DNA from 4 places in the Brevibacillus sp. FSL K6-0770 genome. Region 4 is predicted to be linked to each of the others. Evidence: riboswitches for the same ligand, from Rfam matches in the RefSeq annotation. Region 4 holds a riboswitch; each other region holds the start of a gene.
What was found. Region 4 has a riboswitch for S-adenosylmethionine ahead of NST23_RS19920 (pyridoxal phosphate-dependent aminotransferase). Riboswitches for the same ligand answer to the same signal wherever they lie in the genome.
Positions count from the first base shown of each region.

Region 1: linked by a shared signal. The riboswitch ahead of metK (methionine adenosyltransferase) and the one ahead of NST23_RS19920 (pyridoxal phosphate-dependent aminotransferase) in region 4 are both predicted to bind S-adenosylmethionine.
Region 2: linked by a shared signal. The riboswitch ahead of NST23_RS17245 (homoserine dehydrogenase) and the one ahead of NST23_RS19920 (pyridoxal phosphate-dependent aminotransferase) in region 4 are both predicted to bind S-adenosylmethionine.
Region 3: linked by a shared signal. The riboswitch ahead of NST23_RS17810 (aminotransferase class I/II-fold pyridoxal phosphate-dependent enzyme) and the one ahead of NST23_RS19920 (pyridoxal phosphate-dependent aminotransferase) in region 4 are both predicted to bind S-adenosylmethionine.

Region 1 is NZ_JBBOBQ010000001.1:5,419,290-5,422,703, forward strand. Features, by position in the region: gene NST23_RS25770 (polysaccharide deacetylase family protein) at 1-651, opposite strand, end outside; gene metK (methionine adenosyltransferase) at 795-2,006, opposite strand; SAM riboswitch class I at 2,139-2,239, opposite strand; gene NST23_RS25780 (S8 family peptidase) at 2,418-3,414, opposite strand, start outside.
Region 2 is NZ_JBBOBQ010000001.1:3,670,158-3,673,571, forward strand. Features, by position in the region: gene NST23_RS17235 (CapA family protein) at 1-891, shown strand, start outside; gene NST23_RS17240 (hypothetical protein) at 993-1,145, shown strand; gene NST23_RS17245 (homoserine dehydrogenase) at 1,179-2,441, opposite strand; SAM riboswitch class I at 2,521-2,631, opposite strand; SAM riboswitch class I at 2,780-2,885, opposite strand.
Region 3 is NZ_JBBOBQ010000001.1:3,790,532-3,793,945, reverse strand. Features, by position in the region: gene NST23_RS17825 (hypothetical protein) at 1-420, shown strand, start outside; gene NST23_RS17820 (DUF5665 domain-containing protein) at 427-735, opposite strand; gene NST23_RS17815 (pyridoxamine 5'-phosphate oxidase family protein) at 910-1,365, shown strand; SAM riboswitch class I at 1,454-1,579, shown strand; gene NST23_RS17810 (aminotransferase class I/II-fold pyridoxal phosphate-dependent enzyme) at 1,675-2,838, shown strand; gene NST23_RS17805 (trans-sulfuration enzyme family protein) at 2,835-3,414, shown strand, end outside.
Region 4 is NZ_JBBOBQ010000001.1:4,174,333-4,177,746, forward strand. Features, by position in the region: gene NST23_RS19910 (LysR family transcriptional regulator) at 1-78, shown strand, start outside; gene NST23_RS19915 (hypothetical protein) at 116-586, opposite strand; gene NST23_RS19920 (pyridoxal phosphate-dependent aminotransferase) at 803-1,984, opposite strand; SAM riboswitch class I at 2,069-2,182, opposite strand; gene NST23_RS19925 (MFS transporter) at 2,279-3,414, opposite strand, start outside.

The DNA.
Region 1 (3,414 bases), 1.2 Mb from region 4:
CCATTCATTCCGCGCTTCCTCTTCATGCAGGCTGTAGGTATGGGAACCAATATCAGCCAAGCCAGAGTGAAGCATTTCCATGACTTGTTGACGCGTGAGTGGCGTCGTCATGTTCTCCCGTTTTCGTTCGGCTACATCTCGCAAGCGTCCTGCAATCACGAAGTTCACTGACGGGTAGCCGTATGTACGCAATATCGGAAAAGCCTTCGTATAATAACTTTCGTAGCCATCATCAAACGTAATCAGGACAGCATTTTCTGTCGGCAAGCTCCCGGTATCGACAAAGCGCAAAAACTCATCCAGCGTAATGGGATGCAGGTCATTTTCGTGCAAAAATGCCATATGTTCTGCGAATTGTTCGGGCGCAATCACGTAACGTTGGCCTGCAGCATCTGTCACATGATGATACGTCAGGACGACGACTTGATTGTTATACCACTTTTGCGGCTTTACCGTTGCTTTTTCGTTTCGCGTGACGTTTGGCTCAGCGTTTTCCGTCTCGCTTATGCTTATAGACGTATCGACTTGGGGAAAAGGTTGCACTTTTTGCGCATTCTTTTTTGACTGGTACAAATCACCAAGCCCCAATATCGTCACAACCAACAGTAAACAACTGATAAACACTGTCAGGAAGAGCCTTTTGTTCGGCAAAGAAACCCCTCCTTCACTTCCTCACTAGGAGATTCGACACAGTCCTACATTTTCCCTTTGATCAGGATTCACCAATAATTGGAAATTTCTTCCCATAACAAAAAGAGCCCAGTAGCTTTTACCAGGCTCTTTCTTTGCCGTGCTTATTTTGCCAGTTGAGCAGCCTCTTGCTTCAGAACTTCTGCTTTGTCTGTTTGCTCCCAAGGAACATTCAGGTCATTGCGTCCGAAGTGGCCGTAAGCCGCTGTTTGTTTGTAGATAGGACGACGCAGGTCGAGCTGTTTGATGATACCAGCTGGACGCAGGTCGAAATGTTTGCGAACGAGTTTCACGAGATCTTCTTCGGAAACAGTTCCTGTACCAAAAGTATCAACTGCGATGGATACTGGTTGTGCTACACCAATCGCATACGCTACTTGTACTTCGCACTTGTCAGCCAAGCCAGCTGCCACGATGTTTTTCGCAACATAGCGAGCAGCATAAGCACCGGAGCGGTCTACTTTTGTCGGATCTTTACCGGAGAACGCGCCGCCGCCGTGACGAGCGTATCCGCCGTAAGTGTCTACGATGATTTTGCGGCCAGTCAAGCCAGCATCCCCTTGTGGTCCGCCGATAACGAAACGGCCAGTTGGGTTGATGAAGTATTTGGTTTCAGCATCCAGAAGTTCAGCTGGAACTACTGGTTTGATTACATGCTCAACCAGGTCTTGTTTGATTTGCTCCAAAGTTGTTTCAGGAGCGTGTTGAGTAGAGATAACGATCGTGTCGATGCGAACAGGCTTGTCTCCATCGTACTCAACCGTTACTTGTGTTTTACCGTCAGGACGCAGGTAAGCGAGTGTGCCGTTTTTGCGAACTTCGGTCAAACGACGAGCCAGTTGGTGGGACATGCTGATCGGCAATGGCATCAACTCAGGTGTTTCGTTGCAAGCAAAGCCGAACATCAGACCTTGGTCGCCTGCACCAATCGCTTCGATCTCAGCGTCAGTCATTTTGCCTTCGCGCGCTTCCAGTGCTTGGTCTACACCCAGTGCAATGTCAGCGGATTGCTCGCCGATTGCTGTGATAACACCGCAAGTGTCAGCGTCAAAGCCGAACTTAGCGCGATCATAGCCGATTTCACGAATGGTTTCGCGAACCAGCTTTTGAATGTCTACATAAGTGTTGGTTGTGATCTCACCCGCTACGAGAACCAGACCTGTCGTTACAGAAGTTTCGCACGCTACGCGAGCGTTTGGATCTTTGGACAGGATGGCGTCCAGGATGGAGTCGGAAATTTGGTCACAAATTTTATCCGGATGTCCTTCGGTTACAGACTCAGATGTGAACAGACGACGACCTTTTTGCAAAGCCATGAGAAAATACCTCCTTTGACCTCATACAAATAGTTTGGTAGCCGAGTCAGGATTTTATCGACGTAAACGCAAATAAAAAACCTTTTCCATCTTTCGGAGGAAAAGGTTTGAGCGCTTTTAGCTTCCTTCATCCTCTTATCGGCCAGAACAGATTTCCGTCCTGCTGGTTAGCACCGCTCTAGTCGGTTGCCGGGCTTCATAGGGCCAGTCCCTCCGCCTGCTCTGGATAAGAGTATCCATTACGGATTATAGAATAATTGTTTTTCGGGGTGGTGTCAATAGACTTTTCCCACAACTCCGGTTCGAAGCAGGCCAGCCTGTACAAAACGTTGATGAAATCGCCTGCGGGAAGCGAGCGATGATGACTGTAGCGCATGGACAGCGCCTTTTGCACAAGCTGGTCAAGCCTCTTTATACTTGGTACGATTTGGCGATCAATACAACAACCTCGGCCCGCGTAGCGGTTCCCTGAGGCTTGAAGGTCTTGCCATATCCGTTCAGCCACTTTTTTTGCGTCAAAGCCTCGATCGCCGGCGATGCCCAATAGTTGACCGGAACATCGCGATAAGAGGACACGCTGCGGCTATTCACAGCTACCCCTTTCGCCCTGGCGATCATGGTGGCCATCTCGGCCCGCGTTACCGCCTGATCAGGCTTGAGTTGACTGTTTGGATACCCCTTCAAGACTCCGAGCTGATAAGCTACCCCAAGGGTGTTGTACGCCCAGTGCTTTTTTGGCAAATCGGAAAAGACGTCCTTGCCCGTGTACATACTGGCTACTTTCGAGCCGGTGACACGCATCGTCGAAACGAGCATGGTCGCAAATTGGGCGCGGGTCACTGCCTGATCCGGCTTGAATGTTGCGTCGTCGAAGCCTTTGATGATGCCTTTGTCGCTGAGCTTGGCGATTTGCGGACGCGCCCAGTGGTTAGAAATATCCCGATAGCCGGAAATGAGCGGCTGCGGGCTGAGCGTCAATTTGTAGGAATCGTACTTGAAAGGCACGATGCTGCTCATGCGCACGAAATACTTCCCTTTAGGCAGGCGTATGCCGAAAATTTCACTGCCTTGGTCTGACCGCTCTGCCACTTCGGTTGTCGAAGCAAGCGCCACGTTCATGTTTTTCTCATTGTAAAGGGCGATGTGAAACCCGCTTGCTACCGGGATGAACGGAGCGCGAACTGTGACGTACGATTCCGCATCCAATGTAAATTGAAACCAGTCTGAATCTGTCGACGCCGGAATGGTTCCTGACATGACTCCTCCACTGGCAAGCGGAGCAGCTTTGCTATACGTATTATTCGGCTCGTTCCCATCTTTTTTCAACGGGGTAAAGGCGAGATCGAGGCGATATTCGCCGTTCATTGCATTTTGCTGATACTCGCTGACGCGAATGTAGTATTTTCCT
Region 2 (3,414 bases), 500 kb from region 4:
AAAACGTTGCTCGAAAAAGGCTACGACTACCCGTTCACGCACGTCCGTTCCCTGTTTTTGCAGGATGACTTTACCATAGCCAATCTGGAGACGCCACTTACCACAAAAGGCACGCCTGCCGACAACAAACAATACGTTTACAAGTCCTCTCCTTTGGCTGCGCCTGCGATGAAAGCAGCAGGGATCGATGCGGTCAACCTGGCAAACAACCATTCGATGGATCAGGGCGTGGCCGGATTGCTCGACACGTTTGACGCGCTTGCCAAAAACGGGATCGCTTACCTCGGCGGCGGCAAAGACTCTGTGGAAGCCTTCACTCCCGTCGTGGTGGAGCGAAACGGCATCAAGCTCGCCTTGCTCGGATTCAGCCGGGTCATTCCCGAAGTCAGCTGGTTCGCCACGGAGAAACAGCCTGGACTGGCTGGCTCCTATGATTCCGCCAAAGCCGTCCAAGCGATTCAACAAGCAAAGGCACACGCTGATCTCGTCGTCGTGATCGCCCATTGGGGCAAGGAACGGGAAGACTTTCCCGTCGATCACCAAAAAGAATTGGCCAAAGCTTACATTGACGCAGGAGCAGACTTGATCGTCGGTGGTCATCCTCACGTCCTGCAAGGCTTTGAACGCTACAACGGCAAGTGGATTGCCTACAGTTTGGGCAATTTCATTTTCACCCGCTCGACGGAGCCAAAAACGTGGCAGACGATGGTACTGCAAGCAAGCTGCACAAAAGACGCTTCCTGTGAACTGACGATGCTCCCGTTCCATGCCGAGCTGGGACGAGCGGTACCGATGAATGACACGGATGGGGCAGCGCTTCTGCAACGAATCGAATCACTGTCGGAAAACGTTCAGATTGAAGCCGATGGTCACGTACAGGCACGCTCATGATAAATGAGGCGTGCCCGTTGCCTTTTTTGGCGAAACTTTTCCATATTGCTTTCGTAGACCATAGTAGAACCACTTTTTCCAGCGAAAAGGAGGCGGCACATATGACCGGATTGATTATCACCGTATCGGCGATCGGCCTTATTATACTCTGCAGTTATTTCATGACCAAATGGGAAAAAGTCGTCTTCCCCGGCAATCAGAAAAACGGGCCTTCAGATACCGATCAACAGCTCTCGGATAAAAAAAGCAAGTAGAAAGGATCAGCGCTGATCTAGACAGACTGCGAGCTATGCCGATTCGATCAGCGGGAAGCAGCGCACGGAAAGTCCGAAGTCACTTTTCAGCACTTGCTCATGCTCTGCGCGAATACCTGTAACGATCAAGCCCGCGCGCAGCACACCGCCCAAGTCGAATTGCACCTTCAATTTCGTCACGTTCACGCCAGCCTCCCGCAAGAAATGCAGCACGCGATCAGGTGTGGCGGCGATACACGAGCCTTCCAAATAACACAGCACCCGTTCGTCTTGCCCTTGCTCCAACTGAGCCGCGGCATTTTTTTCTGTCCAAACAGGATGCGGCGTAAATGGCTGGGTCAACAAGTAAGCCAAATCTTCAACGACAGCGCTTGCGGTCGGCAGTTCGCCTGCACCCCGGCCCGTAAACAACAGGTCGCCCACGATGTTCCCGGAGAGCTGCACCGCATTGAACGCATCCTGGATTTGCGCCAACGGATGGGCAATGGGCAGCACAGTCGGCTGAACCGAGAGGCGGATGCCTTGCTCGGCTTTTTGTGCCTGGGCAATCAGCTTGATCCGGTAACCCAGCTCGCTTGCGATCCGGATGTGTCCGGCAGACAAATCGGCGATTCCTTTACGCACGACATCCGCAAGCGGCAACGACTCCCCGTACACAAGCTGCGCGAGAATGTACAATTTGTACATGGCATCGAAACCTTCCACATCCGAACGCGGATCAGCTTCCGCATAGCCCAGCTCCTGCGCCTGCTTCAGCACTTCCTGATAAGAGAGCTGTTCCGCCTCCATTTTCGTCAAGATGAAGTTCGTCGTCCCGTTGAGAATACCGCGAACTCCTTGGATGTCATTTGTGCGCAAAAACTGCCGCAGCACACTCAAAATCGGAATCCCGCCAGCTACGCTCGCTTCATAAGCCAGATGCACCTGATGCTGGTTAGCCAGATCGACAAGCTCAGGGCCGCGTTTGGCGAGCAGCTCTTTGTTCGCCGTTACCACATGGCAGCCTTTTTCAATCAGGGCACGCACGTAATCATACGTAGGCTCGACACCGCCCATTACCTCCACGACAATGTCCACATCGCTTTTTAGCACATCCTCAAAATCGGTAGTCAAAAGCGCAGGATCAACCTGAACCGCCCGTTCTTTTTCCGAATCGCGAACCAATGCTTTGACAATCTCGATCCGTTTGCCCAACCGCTGCGCCAGCTTCTCCTGTTGCGAGCGAATCGTTTTGATGACGCCGCCCCCTACTGTTCCCAATCCCAGCAATCCTACTTTGATTACACCTGCGCTCATTATTACCACCTCATGTCATGTTTTGGAAAAATAAGAAAAACCTTCTTGCTAAGAAGAAGGTTTGGCATCAAGGTCCTTCTCCTTATCTCCCAGAACGATTTTCGTCCTGCAGGAATTGGCACCTTGTCACAAACTGCGTAACGGTTGCCGGGCTTCATCGGGCCAGTCCCTCCACCTCTCTAGATAAAGAAAACTATGAATTTTTGTTCTTTGCTAGATGTCAGTTCTCTCTTGTCTTTGAAATTGGGCAAATGTTTGCCTCGTTCCCACTTTTTCATACATCAAAAAACCTTCTCCGCTAAGAAGAAGGTTCGTCTTGACTGCTACGAGGCACCCGCTTCTTATCTATCGAGACGAAACGTCCCGCAGGAATTGGCACCTTGTCGCAAAAGCAACGGTTGCCGGGCTTCATCGGGCCAGACCCTCCACCTCTCTGGATAAGAACTATGATTTGCTATTGAGCCTATTCTAAGAAATTCCAATGCATTCGTCAACACAATTCTTTTTGTTTGCTGACAAGACTCGCAAGCAGGAAGACAGAACGGCAACCCCCTCAGCAAAGCAGCCGTTTCCACGCGCAAACACACTTTCCACTTCTGCCATGTTGCAGCAAGCGCACGTAACGATTCCTGCTTCGCTTTCCTCTGGCACTTCTTTTTCTTCAACATAGCCGCACCATGGACATATGAAAAGCTGAACCACGCCACTCCCTCCTTTTTCACGGCGACAATCTGGCAACGATATCCTTAAAAAGGCTCCGGTTCGCAAGCTTGCGATCCCTCACATTCGTACAAGATCTAGTCAAGTTGAATTTAATCGCGAGTCATCGTAGCCTCTTTGACAGGTAGATCAACCGCGAGACGCCCTGGTCCATTCGACGAACCGCTGCAAGCGAGAGGCAGCTTCAGCTCAGCTCTTTCGATTTTAGCCGCTTCTATCGCGAAGCTACTCCAGCGCCTCGATTAATCGCATC
Region 3 (3,414 bases), 380 kb from region 4:
GACATAAAGAAAAAGCAGATCGAACTGAAAGGTACCGTCAAGGGCTGGGACAAAAAGCAAAAGGCGAAGCTTTTCGCGATTAAACCAGACGGCAAGAAAAAAGAGATCAAGCCCAATGACAAGGGCGAGTACACGCTGGAATTGACGTACAAAGATCGCTCGTACACGGCCAAAGCGATTCAGCTTGAACTGTATGTAAAAGACAAGCTGGTCAAGCAAGCAGACATCGTCCTGAGCACGAAGGTCATCGTCGCGCCGCCTAAGCATGATGAGGATGAGAAGAAGCACAAGCATCCGAATGGCAAAGCGTACGGCTTCTGGAAGAAACACGATGGCAAATGGGACGATGACGATCGGGACGACGATGACCGCGATCGTGACGAAGATGACGACGATCGTGACAAAAAGAAAGACAAGTAGCTGCTGTTACGGCTGTTTGTAAGTCTGGACGTAATCGACCAGTTCGCGGATGTAGTCGCCGAGGATCGGGATCGAGAGAAATTGTGTCAGTAGCGAACCGAGCAGTGCGAGAACGATAGCAGTCCCAATCGTCAAACCAAGACCCCGGGCAAGACCTGCGAGGAAATTGATCCAGAGCAGCTTGCGCGGGGCTGTGTAATTTTGGATGACATCAGCAAGCCGGATATCCTCCAAAAACATGGCGATCTTATCCATGCGCTCGTTCATTTTCCGCACTTCCTGAAGCTCGTGGAGGACTTGATCTATTTTGTGCATGAGCCGATCTGTAGGCGTAGGAGCCACTTGTTTCAACCTCCTTGTTCCTGGAAGCATTGTTTTCTACCAGTTTAGGGAAAAAGCCGACCAGAATCAAGGCGGGGAGGAAAGGTTTGCCTCCGGCTTGCGGGAGGGGTACAATAGACGTACAAAAGTATACGAGGAGGCATCCGAATGGCTGAAACCGTATCCCAAACCTTATCGGAAGAACTGTTCGCGCTCCTGCAAAAAGAGCGCTTTGTGACGTTGGCCACAGTCGATCACGAGACAGGTGCGCCATCCGTCAGTTCCTTGTCCTGGACTTTTGCTGTGAACAGCGGACTCATCCGTTTTGCTGTAGACAGCCGCTCCCGCATTCTCGCCAATATCGCCAAAGAACCGCAGGTCGTGCTGCATTTGATCGGGGCAGGCTCTTCTTTTGCGATCAACGGGCGCGCCGAGCTGAAGGCAGAACGGCTGGAAGGGGTTCCCCTGAAGCTTGCGATGGCGGAGATTGCGATTGACTCTGTCAGAGACGTGATGTTTTACGGTTCGCGCATATCCGTAGAGCCTCAGTACGAAAAGACATACGACAAAAATGCCGCAGCGAAGCTGGACAATCAGGTCATGGACGCCTTGAAAAAAGCGTAGGCGCGGTTGTCACACTCTTGTGGAAAATCTTGTTGACAAGAAACAGCGCTATCCTTTAGTATTAGGTCATTCAAATTGAATAGCAAACTTCTTATCCAGAGAGGCGGAGGGACTGGCCCGATGATGCCCGGCAACCAATCACCTGTATGTTCGTTCATACGGGGAGATAATGGTGCTAATTCCTGCAGAGTTTTTTAACTCTGAAAGATGAGAAGGTCTTGCTTACGGCGACGTAAACAAAGCCTTCTTTCAGAGGAAAGGGGGCTTTTTTCATGCCCCTCGACATCATTGGAGGGAGAGAATTACGGTATGAGACTGGAAACAAAATTGATTCAGGCAGGCGTAGGCAAAGATGAGAAAATGGGTGCGGTGAGCTTCCCCGTCTACTACGCTACCGCTTATCGCCATCCGGCGCTGGGACAGAGCACAGGTTTTGACTATACGCGGACGGCGAATCCTACCCGTTCTGTTTTGGAAGAGACAATCGCTGAGGCAGAGGGAGGCGATGCCGGCTTTGCCTGCGCGTCCGGGATGGCGGCAGTCCATACGGTAATGGGGTTGTTTTCCCAAGGCGATCACCTCATCGTATCGCTCGATTTGTACGGCGGGACGTATCGCTTGTTTGAACAAGTGCTTTCCCGTTACGGGCTTGCTTTTACTTACGTAGATTTGCGCGATCTGGAAGCGGTGAAAAAGGCGCTGCGCGCAGAGACGAAAGCGATTTTCGTCGAGACGCCGACCAATCCGCTCATGCAGATTACAAATATTCGTGAAATAACCAGCTTGGCCAAGCAACACGGGCTTCTGACGATTGTAGACAACACGTTCATGACTCCGTATTGTCAACGCCCGCTAGAGCTTGGGGCTGATGTGATTTTGCACAGCGCAACGAAGTATTTGGGCGGACACAACGATGTGCTGGCAGGGTTGATCGTTACAAAGGGCGAGGAGTTGTCGGAAAAAATCCGGTTTTTGCACAATTCGATCGGCGCGGTGCTGGGGCCGCAGGATAGCTGGCTTCTGGTGCGCGGCATGAAAACGTTGGCGCTGCGCATGGACAGACACCAGTCGAATGCGCTCGCGGTAGCGAAAAAGCTGAAAGAACATCCAGCCGTTGCCGAAGTGTTTTACCCCGGACTGGAAGAGCATCCCGGGCATGAGATTCAGGCGAGCCAGGCGAGCGGATACAGCGGCATGGTTTCGTTCCGGGTACGCTCCCAGGAGCAGGTGGGCTTGTTTCTGCAAAATTTGCGCGTCGTCTCCTTTGCGGAAAGTCTTGGCGGGGTAGAGTCGTTGTGTACGTACCCGGCGACACAGACTCACGCAGACATCCCCGAGGAAGTGCGGGCGTATGTCGGCGTGTGCGATCGATTGCTGAGGCTTTCGGTGGGGATTGAACATCCGGATGATTTGATCGCTGATTTGTTTCAAGCGCTGGATGCAAGTCTCGTCGTTGGGGGGGCTGTTCGATGAATTTCGCGACAAAAGTTTTGCATGGCTCCACAGGCATCGATCCGTTTACAGGTGCGTCGTCGGTTCCGATTTACCAGGCTTCCACTTTTCATCAGTTTGATATCGATCAGCCGGGCACATACGATTACGCCCGCTCGGGGAACCCGACGAGACATGCGCTGGAAGAAGCGATCGCCGCACTCGAAGGCGGAGCGCGCGGGTTCGCCTTTTCTTCCGGCATGGCGGCCATTTCCAGTGTGTTCATGCTCTTTTCGGCGGGCGATCATATCGTGGTCGCGGAAGATGTGTACGGCGGCACTTTCCGTTTTCTGACGAGAGTGCTGTCGAGAATGGGAATCTCTGTCACGTTTGTGGATGCGACACAGACGGAAGCGGTGCGCGCGGCGATCACTCCGGCTACCAGAGGGGTCTATCTGGAAACTCCGTCCAATCCGACGTTGAAAGTGACCGATATCGCTGCCGTTTCCGCCATTGCGAAAGAGCATGACCTGCTCGTCATCGTGGACAATACGTTCCTGACGCCGTACTATCAGCGGCCATTGGAGCTGGGGGCGGATATCGTCATCCACAGTGCAA
Region 4 (3,414 bases):
ATGCCTTATCCGGTCCAGAGCTTCATCCGGTTTTTGCAGCATCAACGCCCGCACGCAAAAAGCCCCTCTCCGCTGTAAAAGGGAAAGGGGCGATTATGTAAATCAAATAGCTATTCTACGCGATGCGAACAACACGAGCCTTTTCTGCTTGCGGCAAGAAAGACAAGTCTACGTGTCCGCGTGCTTCATCCAGTCCGATGTCCTCTGCCAAAAGCAGCGCTTCTTCCTGGAAAGTCGGCGTACAGCTTCCTTCGTTCAGCTCACAGAGACGCTTCAAACGCTTCAAGCGATCCGCGCATTTCTCTGCACGCATGCATTCATTGGTCAGCTCACATACATTTACATGGCGCGCATCTGCGATCATGCTGATATCATCTACGTGCACAATCAGCCGCTTGCCTTCTTCTGTGACGAATCCGATCGAGCAAAAATGCGCACCTGACATTTCCAAACGAGTGAGAACCGCATTGGCAAAAATCTCTCCCGTGCGCAGTCGAACCTGAGCTGCTTCAATGGCTCCACCGATCTTCCGCTCGTTGGCGATCACCGTATACATGTCCGTGTAACCGTTAATCTGATAGCGCATAGTACCCTCCCGCTCTTGCTGAGATCAATTATCATTACCATCCTATAATGAAAATCATTATCTGTCAACGGTGAGAATGATTTTTATTCGCCTTGCCTGTCTTGGTTTCCAAAAACGCATGGCCCTTACATTTTACCCAGAAAATCTCCTGCTATCCCCTGATTTCCAAACAAAAACCGCACTTTCTCATGCAGGAAAGTGCGGTCCGTTCTCATCCTATTTGGTATTGGCAAACAGTCCTAATTTCTCAATGCGCTGTACCGCTTCGGCCAGACGTTCTTCACTCGACAACAGCGCGGCGCGAACGTATCCTTCCCCGGTAGGGCCGAAGCCGTCACCGGGAGCAACGACGACATGCGCTTTTTCCAAGAGCAAATCGGAAAACTCGATGGAAGTGAATCCGGCTGGAACCGGGAGCCAGGCAAAAAACGAGCCTTGGGACGGCGGCGCTTGCCAGCCGATGCGGTGCAGATTGGAGAACAAGGCGTTGCGTCTGCTTTCGTAGACAGCCACCAAATCCCGAACGCATTGCTGCGATTCGGTCATCGCGGTTACCGCTGCCATTTGCACAGCACCGAACAGGCTGACGAAATAATGATCCTGAATCAGATTGATCAGTCTCACCAGCTCGCGGTTGCCGACCATCGCACCTACGCGCCAGCCAGCCATGTTGTACGTTTTGGACAAAGTGTAAAACTCGACACCGACCTCTTTTGCCCCTGGCACCTGCATGAAGCTGACCGGCTTTTTGCCGTCGTAGCTGATCGCGCCGTAGGCAAAGTCGTGGCAGACGACGATCTCATGCTTGCGGGCAAATTGAATCGTTTCCTCGTAAAATTCAAACGGCGCATTCACCGCTGTCGGGTTATTCGGATAGTTCAAAAACATCAGCTTGGCCCGATCCAAATCGGCTTGCGGAATTTTGCTGTAGTCCGGCAAAAACTGATTTTCTGCTGTCAGCGGCATCATCGACATCCGACCATTGACGACCGCCACACCCGACCAGTAATCCGGATAGCCCGGGTCCGGTACGAGCGCGACGTCGCCTGCGTTCATCAGCACCTGGCAAATTTCCACCAGTCCTGTTTTGCTGCCGAACAAAACCGCTACTTCTTCTTCCGGATCAAGGTCTACGTCAAATTGTTGTTTATACCAGTGCGCAACAGCCTGCTTCAGTTCCAGTCGGCCGGAAAAAGGCGGGTACTTGTGGTGAAGCGGGTTGGCTGTATGTGCTTGCAGCGCTTCTACGATGTGGGGAGGAGTCGGCAAGTCCGGGTTTCCCTGCCCCAGGTTGATCACATCGTGCCCGTTGGCGATGACTTTATTTACTTTCGCTACCAGCGTCGCGAAAAATTGGGTTGGCAGTCGGTCAATCATGTCGGAAGGTTGGATACGCATTTCTCTTCAGTTCCTTTCTTTTCGCCCATACAGCAAAAACCCCTTTTTTCCGTACAGAAAAAGGGGGAGATCAGCTTGGTCACGTCCTTATCTGTCAGGAATACTCCTGCTGGAATTGGCACAGCATCTGCATCGCTACACGCGCAGATCCGCTGCCGGGCTTCATAGGGCCAGTCCCTCCGCCTCTCTTCATAAGTAAATCACACGGAATATACTGTTTTTAATCTTCTTCATACTACATTGCCTGCTCTCGACGTGTCAAGATGCTTCCCCGCAGGCGCTCGCCTTTTTTCGCTACATCTTTTCTGCGGTTGGCACAGCCACCTTTTGACGGCGATTCAAAAACGTTGTGTGGAAGGCGAAAAACGCCACGGACAAGAGCGCAAGCCCTGCCATGATGTACAAAAGCCCTTGCGCCTGAAAGTGCTGGAAAATGATCGCGCCGAGCAACGGTCCGAGCATCCGCCCTGCCGAGCCTGTTCCCGCGATCAGCCCTTGAATAAAGCCTTCCCGTCCTGCTGGCGTAATTTGTGCGGCTACGGCAGGAACGGCTGGCCAGACGAGCATTTCGCCCAACGTCATGATAAACATTGCGGCGACGAAGCCCGCATAGGAGGTCGACTGCGACAAAATCAGCATCGACAAGGCAAAGACGTAGGAGCCGAGCAGCATTTGCGCTTTCAGCGTGCGAGCAAAGCGGCGAATGACCCAGGCGATCAGCGGTTGACCAAACAGGATCAAGCCGCCATTCAGCGTCCACAGCAAGCTGTACTGGCGCAAGGAGATGCCCAAAGATTGCATGTAAGTCGACAACACCGTCGTCCATTGCACGTACACAATCCAGCTGATCAGCAAGCCGCTGCACAAAAACAGCAAGGCTCCCCAAACCACTTTTCGCGTTGGCTGAAGCTCTCCTGCGCCATGTGCGCCAAGCTGTCCGTCAGCATCGGTCTTGCTCGTGTCCGACTCGCCCGCTGGCGAAGCAGGCAGTGGCCGATTCTCCGCCGCTTTCAGATGGCGCGGCAAAAAGATCACGAAGATGGCGAGAACGATCATTTGCGTGAGTGCGTTCCCGAAAAAGGTCCAGGAAAACGATACGCTCGCCAAAAGTCCGCCCAGCGCCGAGCCTGCCGCCACTCCCGCATTCAACGCGACGTAAATCATGTTGATTCCTTTGCGCCCGCCTTCCGGCCACAAAACGACCGCCAGCGCGTTCATGACAGGAGACAGCGTTCCGTAGAACAGCCCGTTTAACAGCAGCAGGATCGTATACACGGTAAAATCGTGCGTAAGTCCAAGACCGATTGTAATCAAAATAATGCCGACAGAGCCGATTATGATCGTCCGCATTCTTCCCCAGCGGTCAAACAGCATGCCACCCGTGATGCTTCCGATCAAAAACGCGCCCTGGTTCAATAACAGCAAAAAAC